Regions from separate parts of the Oerskovia sp. NPDC056781 genome, predicted to be linked through region 2. Evidence: riboswitches for the same ligand, from Rfam matches in the RefSeq annotation. Region 2 holds a riboswitch; each other region holds the start of a gene.
What was found. A riboswitch is a leader RNA that binds a small molecule or an ion and turns the genes downstream of it on or off. The one in region 2 is predicted to bind thiamine pyrophosphate.

Region 1 (7,966 bases), on a different contig from region 2:
ACCGACTCGAACGTCCGGGCGATCAGGTCCGCCCGCGCCGCGGTGAAGACCACGATCGTCACGTGCTCGGGCGCCAGGTCGGTCTCGGCGAGCAGACGGACGAAGTCGAAGTCGGTCTGCGAGGCGGACGGGTAGCCGACCTCGATCTCGGTGTATCCCATCGCGACGAGCAGCTCGAAGAAGCGACGCTTGCGCGCCGGGTCCATGGGCTCGGTCAGTGCCTGGTTGCCGTCGCGCAGGTCCACGGGCACCCACAGCGGTGCCACGGTGAGCCGGTTGCCGGGCCACCGGCGGTCCGTCAGCGGGACCGGCACGCGCGAGAACACGTCCTGGTAGCGGTGCGAGGGCATGCGCGAGGCGCGCTGGCGGTTCCACCCGGGCTGGCCGGGGGCCTGCGCACCGTCAGGGGTACGCAGCGTGGGGAAGGGGCTGGTGGTCATGGTCGTCTGGCTCCGGGGGCGGGCGCGCGGTGCGCGGCAGGCGGGGTCCGACCGGCGCACGGCAGACCCCCACGGCGGGGAGCCGGTCGGCTCAAGCCCCGCCGCGGCGACCAAGAAGGAGTGCGCTCCACGACATGTCCGGTACGCTAGCCGCGATCAAGTCCTCAGACAACCTGAGAGGTTGGCTCGCATGCCCACGCTCCGCCGGCTCCCCCTCGCCGACCAGGCGGCCGAGCTCATGCTCGACCACGTCCGCACCGGCACCTGGCCGCTCGACCACCGCCTCCCGGGAGAGCAGGCGCTCGCGGCCGAGCTCGGCGTCGGGCGCTCGACCGTGCGCGAGGCCATCCGCCAGCTCGCGGGCAAGGGCGTGCTCGAGAGCCGCCAGGGCTCGGGCGTCTACGTCGTCCGGGCCGAGGCGAGCGAGGACTGGGAGGAGGTCCTGCGGCGCGGCGAGGTCGTCGACGTGCTCGAGGTCCGCGGCGCCCTGGAGACCGAGGCCGCCCGGCTCGCCGCGACCCGCCGCACCCCGGCCGACCTCCGCGCCATGACCACGGCGCTCGCAGGTCGTGGGGAGGTCCCGACGACCGCGAGCGCCCAGGACTACGTGGACGCCGACCTCGTCTTCCACCGCGCGGTCGTCGACGCCGCGCACAACGCGGTCCTGACCGACCTGTTCGCCACGTTCCTCCCCCGCCTGCGCCGGGCGATGGTCGACATGATCGAGCTCGACGGCGCGGGCGAGCGCCACCGGCACGACCAGGACGCCCACGAGGCGATCCTCGACGCCGTCCGGGACCGCGACGCAGACCGCGCCGCCGCGACGAGCCGCCGACACCTCGACTCCGTCCACGCGAAGGTCCGTCCGTGAGCACTGACACCACCTCTCCCTTCTCCCCGACCAGGACCCCGCCCCAGGCTCGCGAGGACGCCCGGGTGCTGGACCTGCGCGACGTCGCGTTCGTCCGTGACGGGCGCACGATCCTCGAGCACGTGGACCTCACGGTCCGCGCGGGCGAGCACTGGGCGCTGATCGGCCCCAACGGTGCGGGCAAGAGCACGATCCTCAGCCTCTGCGGCGCGCGCAACCACCCCACATGCGGCGAGGTCGCGGTGCTGGGGCACGTGCTCGGGCGCGTCGACCTCCAGACCCTCCACCGCCGGATCGGGCACGTGGACCCGCGCCACCCGCTGCGCACCGCCCTGACGATCCAGGAGGTCGTCCTGACCGGGATCACCGGGACGATCGAGTGGCGCCAGCGCTGGGTCCCTACCCGGGCCGAGGTCGACAGGGCGCGTGCCCTCGTCGTGGACATGGGGCTCGGCGGCAAGGAGCACGAGCCGTGGACCACGCTGTCCCAGGGGGAGCGCGGACGGACGATCATCGCCCGGGCGCTCGTCGCCGACCCCGCGCTCCTGCTCCTCGACGAACCGAGCACAGGCCTCGACGTCGCCGCACGCGAGCAGCTCCTCGCGACGCTCGACGACGTGCGGATCGCTCACCCCGAGGTCGCCTCGGTGCTCGTGACCCACCACCTCGAAGAGCTGCCCACGTCCACGACCCACGCGCTGCTCCTCGCGCCGGGGCTCGTGTCGGCGTCCGGTCCGGCGGACGAGGTGCTGACCACGGAGGCCGTCTCGCGCTGCTTCGACCACCCCGTCCACGTCGAGCGACGCCATGGACGCTGGCGGGCCTCGGCGGGGCCGCCGACCACCTGAGGCGCGACGTCGTCGAGCGTGCAGCTCGGGCTGTCGTCGGGCGCTCTGGACAGCCCGAACTGCACACTCGGCGCGATCTCGACCACCGACCCGGGCCCCGCCACCTAGGCTGACCCCATGCGCGCGATCCAGGCACTCCAGGCAGGCGGCCCCGACGTCCTCGAGCTCGTCGAGCTCCCGACCCCCGTCCCCGGACCCGGCGAGCTCCTCGTCGACGTCGCGGCGGCCGGGGTCAACTTCATCGACACCTACCGGCGGGCCGGGGTGTACCCGATGGCGTACCCCCACGTGGTCGGGACCGAGGGCGCCGGCGTCGTCACCGCGGTCGGCCCGGGGGTGGCCGACTTCGAGCCCGGCGACCACGTGGCGTGGACCAACGCCTTCGGGTCGTACGCCGAGCAGGTGGTCGTCCCCGCGGACGTCGCGATCCCGGTCCCCGAGTCGGTCGACCTGCGTGTCGCGGCGGCCGTCGGCCTGCAGGGGCTCACGGCCCACTACCTCGTGACGTCGACCTACCCGGTCCAGCCCGGCGACGACGTCCTGCTGCACGCGGGCGCCGGCGGCGTCGGGCTGCTCGCGACCCAGCTCGCGGTGCGCCGCGGCGCGCGCGTCATCACGACCGTCTCGACCGAGGCCAAGGCCGAGCTGTCGCGCGCGGCCGGAGCCTCCGACGTCGTGAACTACGCCGAGCTCGACGACCTCACGACCGAGCTGCCCGCGATCGTGCGCGACCTCACGGGCGGGCGCGGCGTCGCGGTGGTCTACGACTCGGTCGGCAAGGACACGTTCGAGGCGTCCCTCGCATCGTTGCGCCGCCGCGGCATGCTCGTGCTGTTCGGCGGGTCCTCGGGCCAGGTGCCGCCGTTCGACCTGCAGCGCCTCAACAAGGGCGGGTCGCTGTTCACGACGCGCCCCAAGCTCGACGACTACACCGCGACGCGCTCCGAGCTCCTCGACCGGGCGAGCGAGGTGTACGCGCTCGTCGCGTCGGGCGACCTCGACGTGCGCGTGGGCGCGACGTTCCCGCTCGCGCGCGCCGCCGACGCACACCGCGCCCTGGAGGGGCGCGCGACGACCGGCAAGGTGCTGCTCGTCCCCGGCACCGGCCTCGACGGAGTCACCGGCGCCGACGCAACCACCGGCCCGACGACGGACCCCGCCCGGTGAGCTGGGACTGGGTCCCGCCACGGCCCGGCGAGGACGAGCCCACCCGCCGCTCCGACCGCCGCCTGCGCCTGGCGGTGACGGTCCTCGTGGTCGTCTTCACGGGCGTGCTCGCGGTGTACTACCTGACCGTCGGGCTCGACCAGATGCGCACGCAGTGCCTGGCCGACCGCCCCGCGGGCGTCTCGACCAGCGAGGTCACCACGACGTGGCGCTGGTGGCCGCCCGGGTACGACTGCGGGTACCCGGACGGCGACGCGCAGAGCGTCTAGCGAGTCCCGCGGCGGGAGGTCAGCCGTCGCCCCGGGTCGAGCCAGGTCCGGGGCGACGGCTCACTCCTCGGTGTGAGGTCAGCGCGCAGCGAGAGGTGGCGCCGGCCAGGTCGGCCGGGTCAGCCCCTGCTCGAAGAACAGGTACTCGTGCATCGAGGACAGCTCGAACGCGCGCAGCATGCGCTTGCGCTCCGCGGGCGAGGCCCAGCGCGCGGCCTCGTCGGCGAACGAGCACGCGGTGCGTGTCGCCTCGGCGAAGGCCGGGTCGCCGTAGAGCGAGATCCACCGTGCGTAGGGGTGACCGTCGAGGGCCCCTGCCTGGCGCACCAGGACGTCGCCGATGTGCGAGTAGAGCCAGTAGCACGGCAGCAGGGCCGCGACCGTCTCCGCGTAGGACCCGTTCGACGCCGCGTGGAGGTGGTTGGTGTAGGCGGCCGTCACGGGAGACGGGTCGACGTTCTCGACCGCCCCGCGGTCCATCCCGGCGTGCTCGCCCAACCAGTCGCGGTGCAGCGCCTGCTCGACCTCGAGCGACTCGACCGCGGCACCGGCGAAGAACTGCCGTGCCTCGGGCGTCGGTGCGAGCTGGCTGGCCCGCGACAGCACGCGCGAGTACTCGGCGAGGTACGCGGCGTCCTGCGCGAGGTAGAAGCCGAAGTCCCCCGCTGAGAGGCTCCCGTCCGCGAGCGCCCGCACGAACCCCATCCGCTCGACGGCCTCGCGCCAGCCCGCGATACGCTCCCAGGCCTCCTCCGAGAACACCCGCTGCCCGAGCGTGGGCAGGTGCGCCAGGTGGTCGACGGGTCCGCGGCCCGTGCCCACCGCGAGCGCTCCCCCGGCCTGCAGCGCGCCGGTCAGCCAGCTCTTGGCGTCGCGCGTCGCACTCTCCCAGCCGTCCCGCCGGGGTCGCAGCGCGGCGACCGCCGCCGACAGCGAGCACCCGGTCCCGTGGGTGTGCACGGTGTCGACGCGGGGCGCCGAGAAGGTCGTGACGTCGTCGGGCCCGCGAGCGCCCACCAGGGCGTCGGGTGACTCCTCCCCGGTGAGGTGACCGCCCTTCAGGAGCACGACGGCGCCGCTCGCCGCGTGCAGGCGCCTCGCCTGGGCGAGGGCGTCGGGCCACGTGGTCGCGGCGGGCTCGCCGACGAGGGCGGCGAGCTCGGGGAGGTTGGGGGTCACGAGGTCGGCGAGCGCGACCAGCTCGCGCACGGCCTGCTCGGCCCCCTCGTCGAGGAGGCGGTGGCCGCTCGTGGCGACCATGACGGGGTCGAGCACGACGAACGGCGGCTGCACGCGCCTCAGCCACGCGGCGATCGCGCGCGCGTTGGGCTCGTCGGCGACCATGCCGATCTTCACGGCGTCGATCACCACGTCGTCCGAGACCGCGTCGAGCTGCTCGGCCAGGAAGTCCGCGCCGGGGACGTGGACCGTACGGACGCCGTGCGTGTTCTGCGCGACCAGGGCGGTCGTGACCGCCATGCCGTACGCGCCGTGCGCCGCGAACGCCTTGAGGTCTGCCTGGATACCGGCTCCCCCGGTCGGGTCCGTGCCGGCGATCGACAGGACGCGGGGGCGGGAGGGCTCGGCCCCCCACGACGCGCCGTGCTCGTTCGCGGCCTGGGCGTCCGCCGCCGGCGTGCGGGCAGGTGCGGGCAGGACAGGTGTGGTGGCAGCAAGCGACATTGCCGACATCCCTTCGCTAGTGCTAGCTAGATCAGGTTCGACGGGTGTGATCTCAGCCCGGCTCGTGGGAGCGGGCACCCCGTGTCTTCGCAGGGAACTCTAGCGGGCGGACGGCACACCCGGGGGCCGCCGTTCGCCAGGCGGCACCAGCACCGGCGACCCGCCCGGCGCCCCGGTCAGGGGGACGCCGGGGTCCCGGTCGGCACCACACTGATCCGCGACGTCGCCACGTGCTCCTCGAGGCACGACACGACACGCTCCAGGTCGGCGCGGGTGGCGTCGGGGACCAGTCCGAACGACGTCCCGACCGGGGGCATGATCGCCGGGGTCAGGGCGAAGGCGACGGCAGGATCCGCCGCGCACTCCGCGTCCCCCTCGGACGGGCCCTCGACGTGGACGGACCACGGCCCCTCGGCGGGCACGGCGACCGGCCCGGCCGCGCCGAGCGCGGCACCGAGCGCGAGCGAGCCGCACGACACGACCAGGACCCCGACGAGCAGTGCGGAACGGCGGGACACGCAGGTCACCTCCGAGGTCGACGTCGACTGCGGGGACAGGCTGAGCCTCACCCTAGCCGAGCGGTGCGGCCGCTAGCCCGCGAACCGGTCCGTCGCCGCGACCAGCGCCTCCGGGAACCCCGGGCCCCCGTGCCCAGCGCCCTCGAGCACCACGAGCTCGCTCCCCGGCCACGCCTGGTGCAGGTGCCACGCGACGTCGAGCGGGCCCGACACGTCCTGACGCCCGTGCACCAGGACCGCCGGGACCCCGCCGAGCCCGCGCACCCCGGCCAGCAGGGCGCCGTCGGGCAGGAAGGCTGCGTGCGCCCAGTAGTGCGTCACCAGGCGCGCGAACCGCAGCCGGAAGGCGGGATCCTCGTAGCGGTCCCAGGGCTCGAACCCGTGCACGAGCGAGACGTGCACGTCCTCCCAGCGGCACCAGGCCGCCGCCGCGCGCTCACGCACCGCACTGTCCGAGGACGCGAGCAGACGGGCGTAGGCCGCCGCGAGGTTGCCGTCGCGCTCCGCCACCGGCACCTCGGCCACGAACCGGTCCCACTCCTCGGGGAAGAGGCGCCCCATGTCGCGCGTGATCCACTCGACCTCTCGGGCCGTGGTGCTCGTGACCGCGCCCAGGACCACCTCGGTGACGCGCTCGGGGTGTGCCACCGCGTACGCGAGCCCGAGCGTCGCACCCCACGAGGTCCCCAGGACCAGCCACGCGTCGATGCCCAGGTGCTCACGCAGCTGCTCGACGTCCGCGACCAGGTGGGCAGTGGTGTTGCTCGACAGGTCGACGTCGTCGCCGTTCGCGAGCGGCCGGCTCCGACCGCAGCCCCGCTGGTCGAGGAGGACCACGCGGTACCGCTCGGGGTCGAACGGCCGCGACGACCCGGGGGTGCACCCGGACCCCGGCCCACCGTGCAGGACGACCGCGGGCTTGCCGTCCGGGTTGCCCCGCGCCTCCCACCAGATCTCGTGGCCGTCGCCGACGTCGAGGAAGCCCTGGGCATGGGGTGGGGTCACGGCGTACATGTCCGGCAGCGTACCGAGCGCGAGCAGCGACCCCCTGTGATGCTGGGGGCACGAACAGCACCAGGAGGCAGCATGCGCATCACGACGGCCGACGTCCAGCGGATGACCACCGCGCTGTTCATCTCCGAGGGGCCGACGGCGCGGTCCCGGCAGGCCACGTTCTGGACCCTGCTGATCCTCGCGGCCGTCATCGCGTCGGCGGGCGTCGCGGCCGACAGCACGGCCACCGTGATCGGCGCCATGATCGTCGCTCCCCTCATGACACCCATCGTCGGGACGGCGCTCGCGATCGTCCTCAACGACCACCGGAACCTGACCTCGTCGGCGCTCCTCGTCGGCGCGGGCGCGGCCGGGGTGGTCGCGACCGGCTACCTCGTGGGCCTGTTCGTCCCGATCGAGATCGTCGCGGCGACCAACAGCCAGGTCGCAGGCCGTGTCACCCCGCAGCTCATCGACCTGCTCGCGGCGCTCGCGACCGGGGCCGTCGGGGCGTTCGCCCTGGTCCGCGCCGACGTGTCGGACGCGCTGCCCGGCGTCGCGATCGCGATCTCGCTCGTCCCGCCGCTCGCGGTCGTCGGCCTCACGCTCGAGTCGGGCGCCCCGGACCAGGCCCTGGGAGCTCTCCTGCTGTTCGCGACCAACGTCGCCGCGATCATCGCGACCGGCACGCTCGTCTTCCTGCTGTTCCAGGTCCGCACGGCCGCAGGCGAGGCAGAGAGGTACGTGGGGCCGCTGCGCGGCGCGAGCCTCGTGACGGTCGCGGCCGCGCTGCTCGTCGTGGCGGTACCGCTCAGCGCGATCAGCCAGCACGTCCTGCGGCAGAACGCCGACAAGATCGCCGCCGCACCCGTCGCCGAGGCGTGGGCCGAGCAGGAGCAGTGGACGATCACCGGGATCGCCTTCAGCGGGTCCGTCCTGAGGATCGAGGCGATCGGCCCTGCCCCCGAGGCCGACCCCGGCACCCTGCGCACGGCCCTCGACGAGGCGGGGCTCGCGGACGTCGACGTCGACGTCACGCTCGTCATCGGCGGGACGCGACGGCTGCCGGCGTCCGGATGACCGCGGTCGAGGCGAGGCTGTCGTCGCGGCGCCGCCGACGGCCGGGGCGGGCCTCCGGTTGAGCCGGGGCGTCCCACGGCGGATGCTGGGGGCGACC
Region 2 (7,320 bases):
CACGACTCCGGCGGCCACCGGGAGCGCGGAGGGAGCGACGTCGTCGGGCGCGGGGGACACCGCGGGCGACACCACCGCCGCCCTCACGCTCGTCAACGCGCACCGCACCGCCGCTGGCTGCCCCGCGCTGCGCGCCGACGAGCAGCTCGGGCGCGCCGCTACCCTGCACGCGCAGGACATGGTCGCGCAGGGGTACTTCAGCCACACGAGCCTCGACGGGCGGACGTTCGGCGACCGCGTCACTGCCCAGGGCTACGCGCGACCCGGCGGCGAGAACATCGCCGCCGGGCAGAAGACCGCCCAGGCCGTGGTCGACGCGTGGATGGCGTCCGAGGGGCACCGCGCCAACATCCTGAACTGCGACTTCACGACCATGGGCCTGGGGCGCGCGGGCGACACGTGGGTGCAGGTGTTCGGGTACTGAGCGCGTCCGGAGTGCCCGAGTCGTCCCGTTGTCGGGCGAGCCGGTGCCATGCGCGACATACTCAGGTGTGAACCCGTCCCAGGAACAAGCGCCCGAGCCCGCCGCCCAGCAACGCCTCGACAACGCGCCGCTCCGCTCGGCCGTGATCGTCAACCCGAACCGCGTCGAAGGGCTCGACGAGCTCCGCCGCACCATCGAGACCCAGCTCGCCGACGCCGGGTGGCCCGCCCCCGCCTGGCTCGAGACGACCGCCGAGGACCCCGGCACCGGGCAGGCCCGCCAGGCAGTGGAGGACGGCGCCGAGGTCGTGTTCGTGAGCGGCGGCGACGGCACCGTGCGCGCCTGCATCGAAGGCCTCGTCGGGACCGACGCCGCCCTCGCGGTCCTGCCCGGCGGCACGGGCAACCTCCTCGCGGGCAACCTCGGCATCCCGCCCCGGCCCGAGGACGGCATCCGCCTCGCGCTCGACCGCGGCCGCCGGGCCGTGGACATCGGCGAGGTCGACGGTCAGGCCTTCGCCGTCATGGCCGGCATGGGCCTCGACGCCGCGATGATGGAGGACGCGCCGACCGCGCTCAAGGCCAAGGCCGGAGCGCTCGCGTACGTCGTCTCGGCGTTCAAGCACCTCGCCGACGACCAGATGAAGGTCGAGGTGCGCGTCGACGACCGGCCGGTGCTGCGCCGTCGGGCACGGACCGTGGTCGTCGGGAACGTCGGCAAGCTCCAGGCCGGCGTGAACCTGCTGCCCGACGCTGAGCCCGACAACGGGCAGATGGACGTCGCGATCATCGCGCCCCGCAACCTGGGCCACTGGGTCCAGCTCCTCGTCGGCGTGCTGCGCGGAAAGGGGCGCGTCCCCAACATGGAGGTCCTGCGCGGGTCGCGGATCTCCGTGATCTCCGACCGGCCGCAGCCGCGCCAGCTCGACGGTGACGTGATCGAGCCGGCGAAGAAGCTCGAGGTCAGCGTCCGGGCCGGCGCGCTGTGGGTGTGCGTGTACCAGCCCGACACGTCGGAGGACATCGCGGAGGGGGCGCCCGCCGGAGACTGATCCACCGGTGAGGCGTCTTCCTCAACCTCTCTGCGCAGCACCGTAGGACCTGACCCAGGAGATCCGTCGGCGGCACGAGCGGACGCGATCGACGAGTGCGTGAGCGGCGCCGCGAAGGAGTGACGTGAGGGAACCTCAGGGGGCTTTGGTGCGTGCTCAATGCAGCGGGCAGCGGGCAGCGGGCACCGTCGCCGAACAATGGGGGGACGTATGCAGGGGTCAGTTCGACGACGTGAGCAGGGGGCCCTGGTGGTGCTCGCCCTGGTGGCAGTCCTGGTGACTGGTTGTTCGGGAGAGGCTGAGGTGCGCAACCCCTTTGCCGCAGAGTTCGCCCAGGCTCGCAACGAGGTGACCACCGAGACCGGGCGGAAGATCCTCGAGGACGACGTCATCTCTGCGACGGAGTATCAGCAGGTCGAGGACGCCTCGGTCCAGTGCATGAGGGACCAGGGCCTCGTCGTCAAGGTCGAGGACGAGGGCGCGGTCACGACCGAGCTCGTGGGACTGACCGAGCACTCCCCGCAGGAGGAGCTCGACGCGATGAACGCGCAGATCGACGCGGTGCATCGGGAATGTCGGGCGAAGTTCGACATGGGTCCCATCTCCCTCCTCTACTGGGAGCTGCGCCGGAACCCGGAGAACGTTGACTTCAACCAGGCCATCGCCGACTGCATGGTCCGCGGCGGGCACCGCGACGAGGGATACGACAAGGAGGCGTACTCGCAGGAGCTGGCCCGGTACGCCATCACGCTCAAGGCTGCGGCCGACGGCACCGAGTACGAGGTCGAGGGCGACCTCTCCGGACAGGAGCTGCCACCTGAGATGGCAGCCTGTCAGCAGGATCCGCACGACTGACGCCTCGCCGTCCGCATCGGTGGCCGCTCGCACACCACGACACGAACACCACCAGCACCACCTGAGGAGCAGCAGTGGCCAGAGATCGACGTCCCGCCCGGACCGGAGGTGCCCGCCCGGCAGGGGCCCGCACAGGCGCGCTCGCGCTCGCGGCGGTGGTGCTGCTCGCGGGGGGTGTCACGGCAGGGATGGCGTTGGCGCCGCAGGCGGAGCCGCAGAGCGTGCGGAGCGCGACGCCGCCCGCGGCGGTCCCGGTCTCGCGGCAGGCCTTCGACGACTCGCGCAGGGTCAAGGTGACCCCGGTCGTCGCGGAGGAGGGGACGTTGTCCGTCGAGGACCAGGGCAAGGTCACGCGTTCGGTGTGCGCGCCGGGGGCGGTGATCGAGTCGGGGTCGAGCCCGGTCACGGTCGACGACCGCCCGGTCGTGGGGCTGGCGACGTCGATCCCGTTGTGGCGGGACCTGGCTCCCACGGCCAAGGGTGACGACGTGAAGGCGCTGCAGGTCGAGCTCGCTCGCCTCGGGCACACGGTCCGCGTGGACGGGACGTACGGCGATGCGACCAAGGTCGCCGTGACCAAGCTGTTCAAGGCTGCGGGTGTGGCAAAGCCGACCGGTGACCTGCCGGTCGCCTCGGTGCTGTGGCTGCCTGCGCCGTCGGTCACCGTGAAGGCGTGCGAGACGCCGGTGGGCGGCGCGACGTCCGAGGAGGCGTTCGCGACGACGTCCGGGACGTTGGTCTCGCTCGGCCTCGCGGACACGCTCACGAACGTCACGCCCGGTGACCGGGTGGTGCGCCTGGGCGAGGCGAGCGCGCAGGTCGGGGAGGGCGGGATCGTCACCGACCCTGCCTTCCTGGACGCCGTGCGCGGCAGCGTGGAGTTCGCGGCCTGGCAGCGCACGGAGGGGTCGGAGCCGCTGACGCTCGAGTACGTCCTGGCGTCGCCGCTCGACGTGTCGGTCGTGCCGCCGGGGGCGCTGTTCGCGCTCGACGGCCCGGCGGGTTGCGTGCGCGCCGACGGCACGGCCCACCCCGTGACGGTCGTCGCGTCGAGCCTGGGCCAGACCCTCGTCACGTTCGACGGGCTCGACGCCACCACGGCGCCGACCGAGGTCGAGCTCACCTCGCAGGACGTGGGGCAGTCGTGCCGGTAGCGGGCAGGCGGCTGGTCGGGGCCGGCCTGGGGCACGCCTTCCCCGGCACGGGCTTGCTGTTCACCGGGCTGGACCTGGAGATCACCCCGGGGGAGGTCGTCGCGCTCGTCGGCCCGTCGGGCAGCGGGAAGTCGACGCTGCTGAGCATCGTCGCGGGGTGGGAGCGTCCCACGCAGGGGCAGGTCGAGCGTGTCGGGGTCGCGACCACGGGGTGGGTCTTCCAGAACCCGCACGGCGTCGCGCGCCGCGCGGCCCTGGACCACGTGGTGCTGCCGCTGCTCGCGCGAGGTCTGCGCCGCCGGGACGCCGAGGACCGGGCCGCGGAGATCATGGCCCGGTTCAACCTGACCCCGGTCGCCGATCGCCCGTTCCGGGCGCTGTCGGGCGGCGAGGCCCAGCGCCTCATGCTTGCGCGCGCCGTCGCACTGGCACCGGACCTGCTGCTCGTCGACGAGCCCACCGCGCAGCTCGACCTGCGCACGGCCGCGACCGTCAACGAGGTCCTGGCCGGCATCGCGCAGGACGACTCGATCGTCGTGGTCGCCACGCACGACCCGCACACGCGCGACGCCTGCACCCGCGTGATCGACCTCGCAGACTTCCAGCACGCGCAGGTGGAGGCGGCATGACCGCCACCGAGCAGGGCCCCGTGCCCGACGGTGCAGCGCGCCCCGGCCTTGCGGTGCCCCCGGGCGGCCCAGCCGGGCCCGGCACGGCACCACCCGGCGGACCGGTCACAGCCCCAGGCACCTCGCCCCCGCCCGACGACGGAGCGCACCCGCGCGCGGACGCGATCGGCGCCGTCGGGCCGGGGGACGCGCCCGTGCGGGCGCGCGCCATGCGGGCCGCGTCCGTGATCTCCGAGGCGTGGCGCAGCATCGCGACCGGCACCACGCGCGCGGCCCTGCTCGCCGCGGTGCTGGTGGTCGTCGTCGGGGCGTTGGCCGTTGTCGACGTGCGCGCCGTCGTGGGCGTCATCGAGGGCGCGCGCGAGTACCGCGACGCGGGCGCGAGCGTGCAGATCCTCGAGGCGCCCGGGCAGATCGACGGCGCACGCTGCGAGGCCCTCGCCGGGGTCGACGGCATCAACGCGGCCGGTGCCCTGCGGATCGGCAGCCCGCTCCGCTCGCTCAACCTCCCGTCGAGCGAGCTCACCGGCCACGAAGCGACCCCCGGGCTGCTCTCCGCGCTCGAACGGGACCAGGTCGCAGGCTCCGGTCTGTGGCTGTCCGCGGACCTGGCAGAGGCGCTCGGTGCCGCCCCGGGAGACAGCGTCGCGACCGGTAACGGTGCTGCGCGCGTGGGCGCCGTCTACCCCTACCCCGACGACGGACGCGACCGCGTCCTGGGCTACGCAGCCGTCACCCCCGTGCCCGCGACAGGGCTGTTCGACTCCTGCTGGGTCGAGATCTGGCCTGTCGACCCCGAGACCGCGCCCCTCCTGCGGACGGCCCTCGTCGCCGACCCGTCCTCGGAGGCGCAACCCACCCAGAAGCAGCTCAACGGTCGGCTCGGCGCCACGTACGACGCGAGCGCCGAGTTCGCCGACCGTCCGACCAGGCCCGCTCCGGTCGCCGCGATCGTCCTGGGCCTCGCCCTGGGCTTCGTCGCGATCCGCCTGCGCCGCCTCGAGCTCGCCGCCGCCCTGCACGCCCGCGTCCCGCGCGCAGCCGTGACCTGGCAGGTGCTGCTCGAGACCGCTGCCTGGACCGGGGTCGCCGTGATCGTGGCCGTCCCCGCGCTGTGGTGGCTGGCCGCCGATGCCGGCCATCCTGCCGACCATGTCAGCACCTGGGGCATCGGCATGCGGACCGTCCTCGCGGGAGCCGGCGCGGTGCTCGTCGGGGCCGCGGTCGGCGCTCTCTCGACCCGCGAGAAGCACCTGTTCAAGTACTTCAAGGAGAGGTGACGTCGGCCCGGACCCGCAGGGAGACGGGCCGATCGCGGGACGGTCGCGCCGCCGTCGGGCAGCGTGCGCTACGGTGACCGTCGCACGACCCGCTTCGACCAGCAGGACCCACAACTTCACACACCCACGGGAGCTCGCAGCAGCGAGCTGAGAGGGCGGCTCAGCGCCGCCGACCGTTCGAACCTGTTCGGATCATGCCGACGTAGGGAGAGAGCAATGAGCTCTGAGACCGCTGTGCCCGCGCACACCATCACGACCGGACCTATCGCGGGGTCCTCCAAGGTCCACCACCCGGTCCCGGGCGCGGAGCACCTGCGCGTCCCCGAGCGCCGTGTGCACCTGAGCAACGGCGAGCACCTGGACCTGTACGACACCTCGGGCCCGTACACCGAGGTCGACGATCCCGCGGCGTTCGACCTCGCGGGCGGCCTGCCCGCGCTCCGGGCGTCGTGGCTGCGGCCCGACGCCGTCCCGACCGAGCACGGCACGGGCGGTGCCCGGACGCAGCTCGCCTGGGCGCGCGCGGGGGTCGTGACCGACGAGATGCGCTTCGTCGCGGCGCGCGAGGGCGTCGACGTCGAGCTCGTGCGCGACGAGGTGGCCCGCGGCCGTGCCGTGATCCCGGCCAACCGCAAGCACCCCGAGATCGAGCCCATGATCATCGGCAAGGCGTTCGGCGTGAAGATCAACGCGAACATCGGCAACTCGGCCGTGACGTCCTCGATCGAGGAGGAGGTCGAGAAGATGGTGTGGGCCGCGCGCTGGGGCGCCGACACCCTCATGGACCTCTCGACGGGCAAGGACATCCACGAGACCCGCGAGTGGGTGCTGCGCAACTCCCCGATCCCCGTGGGGACGGTGCCGCTCTACCAGGCGCTCGAGAAGGTCAAGGGCGATCCCGCGAGGCTCACGTGGGAGATCTACCGCGACACCGTGATCGAGCAGGCCGAGCAGGGCGTCGACTACATGACGGTGCACGCGGGCGTCCTGCTGCGCTACGTCCCGCTGACCGCACGCCGCGTCACGGGCATCGTGTCGCGTGGTGGCTCGATCATGGCGGCGTGGTGCCTCGCGCACCACCAGGAGTCGTTCCTGTACACGCACTTCGCGGAGCTGTGCGAGATCCTGCGCGACTACGACGTGACGTTCTCCCTGGGCGACGGCCTGCGCCCGGGGTCGATCGCGGACGCCAACGACGCCGCCCAGTTCGCCGAGCTGCGTACGCTGGGCGAGCTGACGAAGGTCGCCAAGTCCTACGGCGTGCAGGTCATGATCGAGGGTCCGGGGCACGTCCCGATGCACAAGATCGTCGAGAACGTGCGCCTCGAGGAGGAGCTGTGCGAGGAGGCGCCGTTCTACACGCTCGGCCCGCTCGCGACCGACGTCGCGCCCGCGTACGACCACATCACGTCCGCGATCGGGGCCGCGATCATCGCCCAGGCCGGGACCGCGATGCTCTGCTACGTCACGCCCAAGGAGCACCTGGGCCTGCCCGACCGTGACGACGTCAAGACGGGCGTCATCACGTACCGGATCGCGGCGCACTCGGCCGACCTCGCCAAGGGTCACCCGCGTGCGCAGCTGCGGGACGACGCGCTGTCCCGTGCCCGGTTCGAGTTCCGCTGGCACGACCAGTTCGCGCTCTCGCTCGATCCCGACACCGCCCGCGCCTTCCACGACGAGACGTTGCCGGCCGAGCCCGCCAAGACCGCGCACTTCTGCTCGATGTGCGGGCCCAAGTTCTGCTCGATGCGGATCTCGGCGGACGTGCGCGAGTACGCGGAGAAGAACGGCCTGACGTCGGTCGAGGCGATCGAGGCCGGCATGGCGGAGAAGTCGAGCGAGTTCGCGGACGCGGGCGGCCGGGTGTATCTCCCCGTGACGCCGAGGTAGACCCGTGTGCGCGAGGTAGACCTCCTGGAGGTCT
Region 3 (7,966 bases), on a different contig from region 2:
GTCATGGCGTCCTCCGAGGAGACGGGGCGCAGCACGATCGGGTGACCGTAGGTGCGGCCGTCGCCCTGGACGCCGACCGAGCGGACGTCGGCCAGGAGCACCACGGGGCACTGCCAGATCTCGTCGTCCAGCCCGGCCTTCGTGAGCTCCTCGCGCGCGATCGCGTCGGCCGCGCGCAGGATCTCCAGGCGCTCGGCCGTGACCTCGCCGACGATGCGGATGCCGAGCCCGGGACCGGGGAACGGCTGACGGGCCACGATGACCTCGGGCACGCCGAGCTCGCGGCCCACGGCGCGCACCTCGTCCTTGAACAGGGCCCGCAACGGCTCGACGAGCGAGAACTGCAGGTCGTCGGGCAGGCCGCCCACGTTGTGGTGGCTCTTGATGTTCGCGGTGCCCTCGCCTCCGCCGGACTCGACGACGTCGGGGTACAGCGTGCCCTGCACGAGGAACTTGACCTCGCCACCGTGCTCGCCCGCGTCCGCGACGATGTCGCGCGCTGCCTGCTCGAACGCACGGATGAACTCGCGGCCGATGATCTTGCGCTTCGTCTCGGGGTCCGAGTGGCCCGCGAGCGCCGAGAGGAAGCGCTGCTTCTCGTCCATGACGACGAGCTTGACGCCCGTGGCGGCGACGAAGTCGCGCTCGACCTGCTCGACCTCGCCCGCACGCAGCAGGCCGTGGTCGACGAACACGCACGTGAGCTGGTCGCCCACGGCCTGCTGGACGAGGGCCGCGGCAACGGAGGAGTCGACGCCGCCGGACAGGCCGCAGATGACGCGGGCGTCCCCGACCTGCTCGCGGATGAGCGCGATCTGGTCGGCGATGACGTTGCCCGGCGTCCAGTCACCGGCGAGGCCGGCGCCCTGGTAGAGGAAGTTCTCGAGGGCCTTCTGGCCCAGCGGGGAGTGCTTGACCTCGGGGTGCCACTGCACGCCGTACAGGCGGCGCCCGGTGTCCTCGAACGCTGCGACCGGCGAGCCGGCCGAGGTCGCGAGGACCTCGAAGCCCTCGGGGGCCGCGTGCACGGCGTCGCCGTGGCTCATCCAGGCGGTCTGCTGGTCGGGCGAACCCGCGAGCAGCGCACCGGCCTGGCAGACCTCGACGGCCGTGCCGCCGTACTCGCTGAGGCCGGTCTGCGCGACCGTCCCGCCGAGCGCCTTGGCCATGGCCTGGAAGCCGTAGCAGATGCCCAGGACGGGCACGCCGGCCTCGAACAGCGCGGGGTCCACGAAGGGCGCGCCCTGCGCGTACACGGACGACGGACCGCCGGACAGGATGATCGCTGCCGGGTCCTTGGCGAGCATCTGCTCGACGGTGAAGGTGTGAGGGACGATCTCCGAGTACACCTTGGCCTCACGCACGCGACGCGCGATCAGCTGGGCGTACTGTGCGCCGAAGTCGACGACCAATACGGGCCGGGGGGCTGAGGGGGTGGGTGTCACCACCCCAGGATAGTTGGCTCGGCGCCGATCCCCGGCATCGGTCCACGACGTGCGACGGGGATCACTGCGCGCGTCAGGCGGGCAGTCGCCCGCGCAGCTCGCGTGCGGCCCGCTCGGGGTCGGCGGCGCCCGTGATCGCCCGGACCACGACGATGCGCTCGGCGCCCGCGTCGAGCACCTGGTCGAGCCTGTCGGCGTCGACTCCCCCGATCGCGAACCACGGCGTCGTCGGCCGGGTCGCCGCGACCTGTCGCAGCAGGTCGAGCCCGACGGCGTCGCGCCCCGGCTTCGTGGGCGTCGCCCAGAGGGGGCCGACGCAGAAGTAGTCGACCTCGGGATCAGCCTCTGCCGCCGCGGCCTGTGCGAGCGAGTGCGTCGAGCGCCCCAGGAGCGAGCCCGCGCCGAGGAGCGACCGGACCGCGGGCACGGGCAGGTCGCCCTGGCCCATGTGCACCACGGGAGCCCCGGTCAGCAGCGCGACGTCGGCCCGGTCGTTGACGGCCCACAGCGCCCCGTGCTCGGTCGCTACGCGCGCGACCGTCTCCTGGAGCTCGAGCTCGCGCGCGACGTCGAGCGTCTTGTCCCGGAGCTGGACCACGTCCACCCCGCCCGCGAGCGCCGCGTGCAGGAAGTCCTCGAGGTCGCCGCGCTCCTCGCGCGCGTCGGTGCACAGGTACAGCCGGGCGGCGCGCAGGCGCTCGACGGCGGCCTGGCGGGCCGCGTGCGGGGTGGCGTCGCGGTCGTCGGAGCGGTGGCGGGGCGCGGGGGGCTGTCGGCGCTCGGCGTCGCCGGTCGGGGCGGTGGTCACGGCGCCCAGGATAGGCACGGCCCGCGCGGCGCGCGGCCGTGGTGCACCCCGTGGTCGTGCCGCGGCCCGGCACCGGCCACGTTGTAGGGTGGCCGCGAAGCACGGGAGCCCCGCACGGGGCTGAGAGGGCGAGAGCCGACCGTCGAACCTGATCTGGGTCATGCCAGCGAAGGGAGCGAGCGCATGAGCGCAGCCCTGTCCACCGATCACCCCGCCGTGCCCGCGCGCCCACGAGGGCGCGACGGGGCTACCGGGCGCGCGGCGCCGTCGGGCCTCCCCCACGACCACCTGCCCGACGGCGTCGCGGACGTCCTCGTCGTGGGCGGCGGCATCGTGGGGCTCGCCGCGGCGTGGCGGGCCTCGCGTGCGGGGCGGCGTGTGACGGTCCTGGACCCCGCCCCGGGGGACGGCGCGACGCACGCCGCGGCCGGGATGCTCGCACCCGTGACGGAGGCCGACTTCGGGGAGCAGGCCGCGCTGCGCCTGGGCGCCGACTCCGCGGCGCGATGGTCCGCGTTCGCGGCCGAGCTCGAGGCGGACTCGGGGCTGGGCGTCGGGCTGCGGGCCACGGGCACGCTCACCCTGGCCTACGACGGCGACGACCTGGCGCTCGGGCGGCGCGTGCGTGCGCTGCAGGAGGCATGGGGGCTCGACTCGACCGAGATCACTGTCGCGGCCGCCCGGGAGCGCGAGCCGCTCGTCGGACAGCGCGTCGCTGGGGCGTTCTGGGCCCCGGGCGACCACCAGGTCGACCCGCGGGCCGTGCACCGCGCCCTGACCGCGGCCCTCGCGCAGGACCCGCGCGCCGCCGTCGTGCACCGCCGGGCCGTCCGGCTCCTGCGCTCGCCCGGGCCGGGTGCCCCCGTGACCGGGGCCCTCGACGACGCGGGCGTCGAGCACCGCGGGGGGACCGTGGTGCTCGCGGCCGGGGCGGACTCGGGAAGCCTGCTCGCGGGCGTCCCCGAGGTGTACGCCCCGACCCGTCCGGTGAAGGGGCAGACGCTGCGGCTCGACGCGCCGCCCTGGTTCACGCTCGACCACGTGGTCCGCGGGATCGTGCAAGGGCGTCCGGTGTACGTCGTACCGCGTACGCCCGGCCCCGACGGGCACCGCGAGGTCGTCGTCGGGGCGACGAGCGAGGAGCACCCCGACGACCGGCGTGCGACCGCGGGCGGCGTCTTCGCGCTCCTGCGGGACGCCCGTGCGCTCCTGCCCGGCCTCGACGAGCTCGCCCTGGTCGAGGTCACGCCGCGCGTGCGCCCGGGCACCCCGGACAACCTGCCGCTCCTGGGAACCACGAGCGTGCCCGGCCTGGTCCTCGCGACGGGCCACTACCGCAACGGCGTGCTGCTCGCCCCGGTCACGGGGGCCACGGTCGACGCGCTCCTCGCCGGGGACCCGCTGCCGCCCGCGGTCGCGGCGATCGACCCGATGCGCTTCTCCCCCACCCCTGTCGCGACCTCCCGGAGGACCACATGACCGGCACAGCACTCGTCAACGGCGAGCCCTACCCGCTCGCCACCCCCACGACCGTCGCAGCCCTCGTCGCCACGTTGCTGCCGGAGCTCGTCGGAGACACGGGCACCGTCCCCCGCGGCGTCGCGGTCGCGATCGACGACGCCGTGCTCCCACGCAGCACGTGGACGTCCACGGCACTGCGCGACGGCGACCGCGTCGAGGTCGTCACGGCGGTGCAGGGTGGTTGACACCCCGGACCGCGCGGCCGACGACTCCCTGGTCGTCGCGGGCGTCCCCCTCGGCTCCCGCCTCGTCATGGGCACGGGCGGCGCCGCCAACCTGCTCACCCTGGAGGAGGCGCTCGTCGCGTCCGGGACCGCGCTCACGACCGTCGCGATGCGGCGCGTCGCGCGCGTGCCGCCGCCGGGCGGGGCCGGTTCCGACGGCGGTACGGGCGAGACCGGCATCTGGGGCCTGCTCGATCGCCTCAGCATCCGTGCACTGCCCAACACGGCGGGCTGCTTCTCCGCCAAGGAGGCCGTCCTCACGGCCCACCTGGCCCGCGAGGCCTGCGGCACCGACTGGGTCAAGCTCGAGGTGATCGCCGACGACGTGACGCTGCTGCCCGACCCGATCGGGCTCGTCCACGCCGCCGAGACCCTGGTCCGCGACGGCTTCACCGTCCTGCCGTACACCAACGACGACCCGATCCTCGCGCGCCGCCTCGAGGACGTGGGCTGCGCGGCCGTCATGCCGCTGGGCGCCCCCATCGGCTCGGGGCTCGGCATCCTCAACCCGCGCAACATCGCAGCCATCGCGGCCGCGGCCCGCGTGCCCGTGATCCTGGACGCGGGGATCGGGACCGCCTCGGAGGCCGCGCACGCCCTCGAGCTCGGGTGCGACGGCGTGCTCCTCGCGACGGCCGTGACCCGTGCCGCCGACCCGGTGCGGATGGCCACGGCCATGCGGCTCGCGGTCGAGGCCGGGCGGCTCGCCGCGCTCGCGGGCCGCATCCCGCGCCGCGAGCAGGCGCTCGCGAGCTCCCCGGTCGACGGCATGGTGGGCCGGGCCGGGCTCACGGGGTCCGGCCTGCTGGGCGCCGGCAACCTGGACCTGGCGCTGTGACCGGTTTGACGAGGTAGACCCGTGTGCGCGAGGTAGACCTCCCGAGGGTCTACCTCGGGCGCACGGGTCTACCTCGGCGGACGGGGCCGACGGTCAGTAGGTCGGGCGTCCCGGCTCGACGTCCCGCACCCAGGCCAGGACCCCGCCCTCGACGTTGCGCGCGTCCACGCCCGCGGCCCGCGCAAGGCTCGCGACCCGGTCGGACCGGCCCCCGACCTTGCACAGCACCGCGACCGTCCGGTCACGCGGAAGGTCCGCGAGGGCCGCGGTCGCGCCGGGCCCCGCATAGACCCCGCTGGGCACCACCCGGGCGCCGTCGATCGCCACGATCTGCGTCTCCCACTCCTCGCGCACGTCGAGCAGCAGCAGGTCGTCGTCGGGGTCGGCGAGGCGGTCGGCGAGCTCGCGCGCCGTCAGGCTCGTGGGCGTCGGTCCTGCCGCTCCCGCCACCCGGGCGAGGTCGATGGCGAGGCGACCGTCCGCCGTCGGGCCGGAGAAGAGGCCCGTCCCGGAGGAGAGGCCCGACGGGACCTCGACAGGGCCCACGTCGCCCGCCGGGCTGAACCCGCAGAACGCCTCGTACGCGTGGTCGCCCGCCAGGAGCTCGGTCACGGGGACGCGCTGCGGGTCGGCGCGGATCGTGAGGTGACGCCACGTGAGCTCGAGCGAGTCGTAGACCGCGAGGCGGCCGAGGAGCGTGTTCCCCGCGCCGGTGATCAGCTTGATCGCCTCGGTCGCCATGACCGAGCCGACCGTGCCGCACATGGCACCCAGGACCCCGCCCGTCGCGCAGTCGGGCACGGTGCCGGGCGGTGGCGGCTCGGGGAACACGTCGCGGTAGACCACGCCCTCCCCGACCGCAGGCGCCGACCAGAAGACGCTGACCTGCCCCTGGAAGCGGAAGATCGAGCCCCACACGCACGGGATGCCCGCGATCTCGGCGGCATCGCCCACGAGGTAGCGGGTCGCGAAGTTGTCGGTCCCGTCGAGGACGACGTCATAGCCGTCGAGGACCGTCAGGACGTTGCTCGCGTCGAGCCGGTGCTCGTGCAGGCGGACGCTCACGTGCGGGTTGACCTCCGCGACGGCGTCACGCGCCGACTCCACCTTGGGCCGCCCCACGTCCGAGCCGCCGTGGATCACCTGGCGCTGGAGGTTGGAGACCTCGACGCGGTCGTCGTCGACGATGCCGATCGTCCCGACGCCGGCCGCGGCCAGGTAGAGCAGCGCGGGGCTGCCCAGCCCGCCCGCGCCCACGACCAGGACCCGCGCGGCGCGCAGCCGCTGCTGGCCCTCGACCCCGATCCCCGGCAGGGCCAGGTGCCGCGAGTAGCGGGCCAGCTCCTGCGGGGACAGTGGCTCGGTCGAGGGAGCGACCAGCGGCGGCAGCGAGGTCATCGGGCGTACTGCTCCACGAGGGCGTCGAGCTTGGCCTCGGCCTCGCGGTGAACCTTCTTCTCGAGGATGAAGGACATGACGGGCACGACGCCCGCGAAGACCATGGTCGCCAGGCGGCCCCAGCTCCAGCGCATCTTGGACCACAGGTCCAGGACCGTCACGAGGTAGACCACGTAGACCCAGCCGTGCGCGAACGGGATCCAGCCCACGAAGCGCATCACGCCGTCGACGTCGACGAACGCACCGACGCCGTACTTGACGATCATCTCGACGCACAGGATCAGGAGCATCACACCGGTGATGAGGGCCATCACGCGGTAGCGCTGGAGAGCGCCGCGGGCCTTGCGGACGGCGCGGTCGACGACCTCCTGCGACGGGGCGTCCGCCACGGCGTCGGAGGTCTTCTGCGAGCCGGCGGGGTCGGGCGTGGTCATGGGAAGGTTTCCTTACGCTGAGCGAAAATCCGTGGCCCGGTGTCGGTGGCCACACCTAATGTTAGTGACCGTGCGACCCCTCCCCCTCCCCGACCCGGGCACCCCTCCGCTCACCGGCCCCGGTGCCTTCCTCTGGTGGCTCGCGCGCCGCCAGTGGGGCATCCTCCTGGTCGCCGTCCTCCTCGGCATGGTCACGTTCGGGTGCCAGGCCGTCATGCCCTACGTGCTGGGCCGTGCGCTCGACGAGGGCCTCGACGAGGGCTTCGGCGCGGTCCTGCTCGGCTGGGCCGCGGTCATGCTGGGCATCGGCCTGGTCCAGGTGGGCGCGGCCGCCCTCGGCCACCGCTACGACATCGAGAACTGGCTGCGCTCGGCCTTCACCACCTCCCAGCTCGTGGGCGACACCGTCGCGCGCTCGGGGCACACGATCACCGACGAGCTCCCCACGGGAGAGGTCGTCTCGGCGGTCGCGTCGGACGCGCTGCGGGTGGGCGAGGTCTACGCGATCGCGGCCCGCTTCGCGGGCTCCCTCATGGCGTACGCCGTGGTCGCGGGGATCATGCTGAGCACGTCGCTCCAGCTGGGCCTCGTCGTGGTCCTCGGGCTGCCGGTCGTCGCGGGCATCCTCGCGTTCCTCGTCAAGCCCCTCCAGCAGCGTCAGGCCGCGCAGCGCGAGGCGTCGGGCCGGCTGACCACCCTGGGCGCGGACACCGTCTCGGGCCTGCGCATCCTGCGCGGCATCGGCGGCGAGAAGGTCTTCACGGACCGCTACCGCACCCAGTCGCAGGCCGTCCGCCAGACGGGTGTGCGCGTCGCGACCACGCAGTCCTACCTCGACGGGCTCCAGGTCCTGCTGCCCGGCCTGTTCGTCGCCCTGGTCCTGTACCTGGGCGCGCACGCGGCCGTGGCCGGGGACATCAGCCCGGGCCAGCTCGTCGCGTTCTACGGGTACGCGGCGTTCCTGTCGTGGCCGCTGCAGATCGCGACCCAGACGCTCCAGATCACGACGCGCGCCCACGTGGCCGCGAAGAAGCTCGTCAAGGTGCTCTCGGTGGTCCCCGCGACGGGCGCGACCCCGGGCACGGCGTCCGCGCCACCTGCCGGGTCGGTGCTGGTCGACGACACGAGCGGCGTCGAGCTCACGCCCGGCCGCGTCGTCGCGCTCGTGAGCGTGGACCCGGACGAGTCGGCGCGCATCGCCACGCGCATGGGCCGGTTCGACGACGTCGCGGAGGCGGGCACGCCCGTGCACCTGGGCGGGATCCGGCTCTCCGACCTCGACAAGGACGTGGTGCGCG

Region 1: it holds a riboswitch for thiamine pyrophosphate, as region 2 does, so the genes downstream of both, thiD (bifunctional hydroxymethylpyrimidine kinase/phosphomethylpyrimidine kinase) here and thiC (phosphomethylpyrimidine synthase ThiC) in region 2, are expected to answer to the same signal.
Region 3: it holds a riboswitch for thiamine pyrophosphate, as region 2 does, so the genes downstream of both, thiO (glycine oxidase ThiO) here and thiC (phosphomethylpyrimidine synthase ThiC) in region 2, are expected to answer to the same signal.

What each region holds. Positions count from the first base shown of each region.
Region 1 is NZ_JBHUAD010000052.1:12,042-20,007, reverse strand. Features, by position in the region: gene ACFRCR_RS06935 (2-isopropylmalate synthase) at 1-440, opposite strand, end outside; gene ACFRCR_RS06930 (FadR/GntR family transcriptional regulator) at 631-1,311, shown strand; gene ACFRCR_RS06925 (ABC transporter ATP-binding protein) at 1,308-2,159, shown strand; gene ACFRCR_RS06920 (quinone oxidoreductase family protein) at 2,277-3,326, shown strand; gene ACFRCR_RS06915 (hypothetical protein) at 3,323-3,595, shown strand; gene thiD (bifunctional hydroxymethylpyrimidine kinase/phosphomethylpyrimidine kinase) at 3,674-5,278, opposite strand; TPP riboswitch at 5,270-5,370, opposite strand; gene ACFRCR_RS06905 (hypothetical protein) at 5,455-5,796, opposite strand; gene pip (prolyl aminopeptidase) at 5,869-6,810, opposite strand; gene ACFRCR_RS06895 (DUF389 domain-containing protein) at 6,883-7,869, shown strand.
Region 2 is NZ_JBHUAD010000184.1:861-8,180, forward strand. Features, by position in the region: gene ACFRCR_RS14370 (CAP domain-containing protein) at 1-424, shown strand, start outside; gene ACFRCR_RS14375 (diacylglycerol/lipid kinase family protein) at 492-1,475, shown strand; gene ACFRCR_RS14380 (hypothetical protein) at 1,779-2,330, shown strand; gene ACFRCR_RS14385 (peptidoglycan-binding protein) at 2,405-3,484, shown strand; gene ACFRCR_RS14390 (ABC transporter ATP-binding protein) at 3,475-4,113, shown strand; gene ACFRCR_RS14395 (hypothetical protein) at 4,110-5,393, shown strand; TPP riboswitch at 5,510-5,619, shown strand; gene thiC (phosphomethylpyrimidine synthase ThiC) at 5,610-7,286, shown strand.
Region 3 is NZ_JBHUAD010000140.1:2,359-10,324, reverse strand. Features, by position in the region: gene guaA (glutamine-hydrolyzing GMP synthase) at 1-1,445, opposite strand, end outside; gene thiE (thiamine phosphate synthase) at 1,519-2,139, opposite strand; TPP riboswitch at 2,353-2,430, shown strand; gene thiO (glycine oxidase ThiO) at 2,437-3,732, shown strand; gene thiS (sulfur carrier protein ThiS) at 3,729-3,959, shown strand; gene ACFRCR_RS12565 (thiazole synthase) at 4,027-4,836, shown strand; gene moeB (molybdopterin-synthase adenylyltransferase MoeB) at 4,930-6,234, opposite strand; gene ACFRCR_RS12555 (DUF3817 domain-containing protein) at 6,231-6,668, opposite strand; gene ACFRCR_RS12550 (ABC transporter ATP-binding protein) at 6,727-7,966, shown strand, end outside.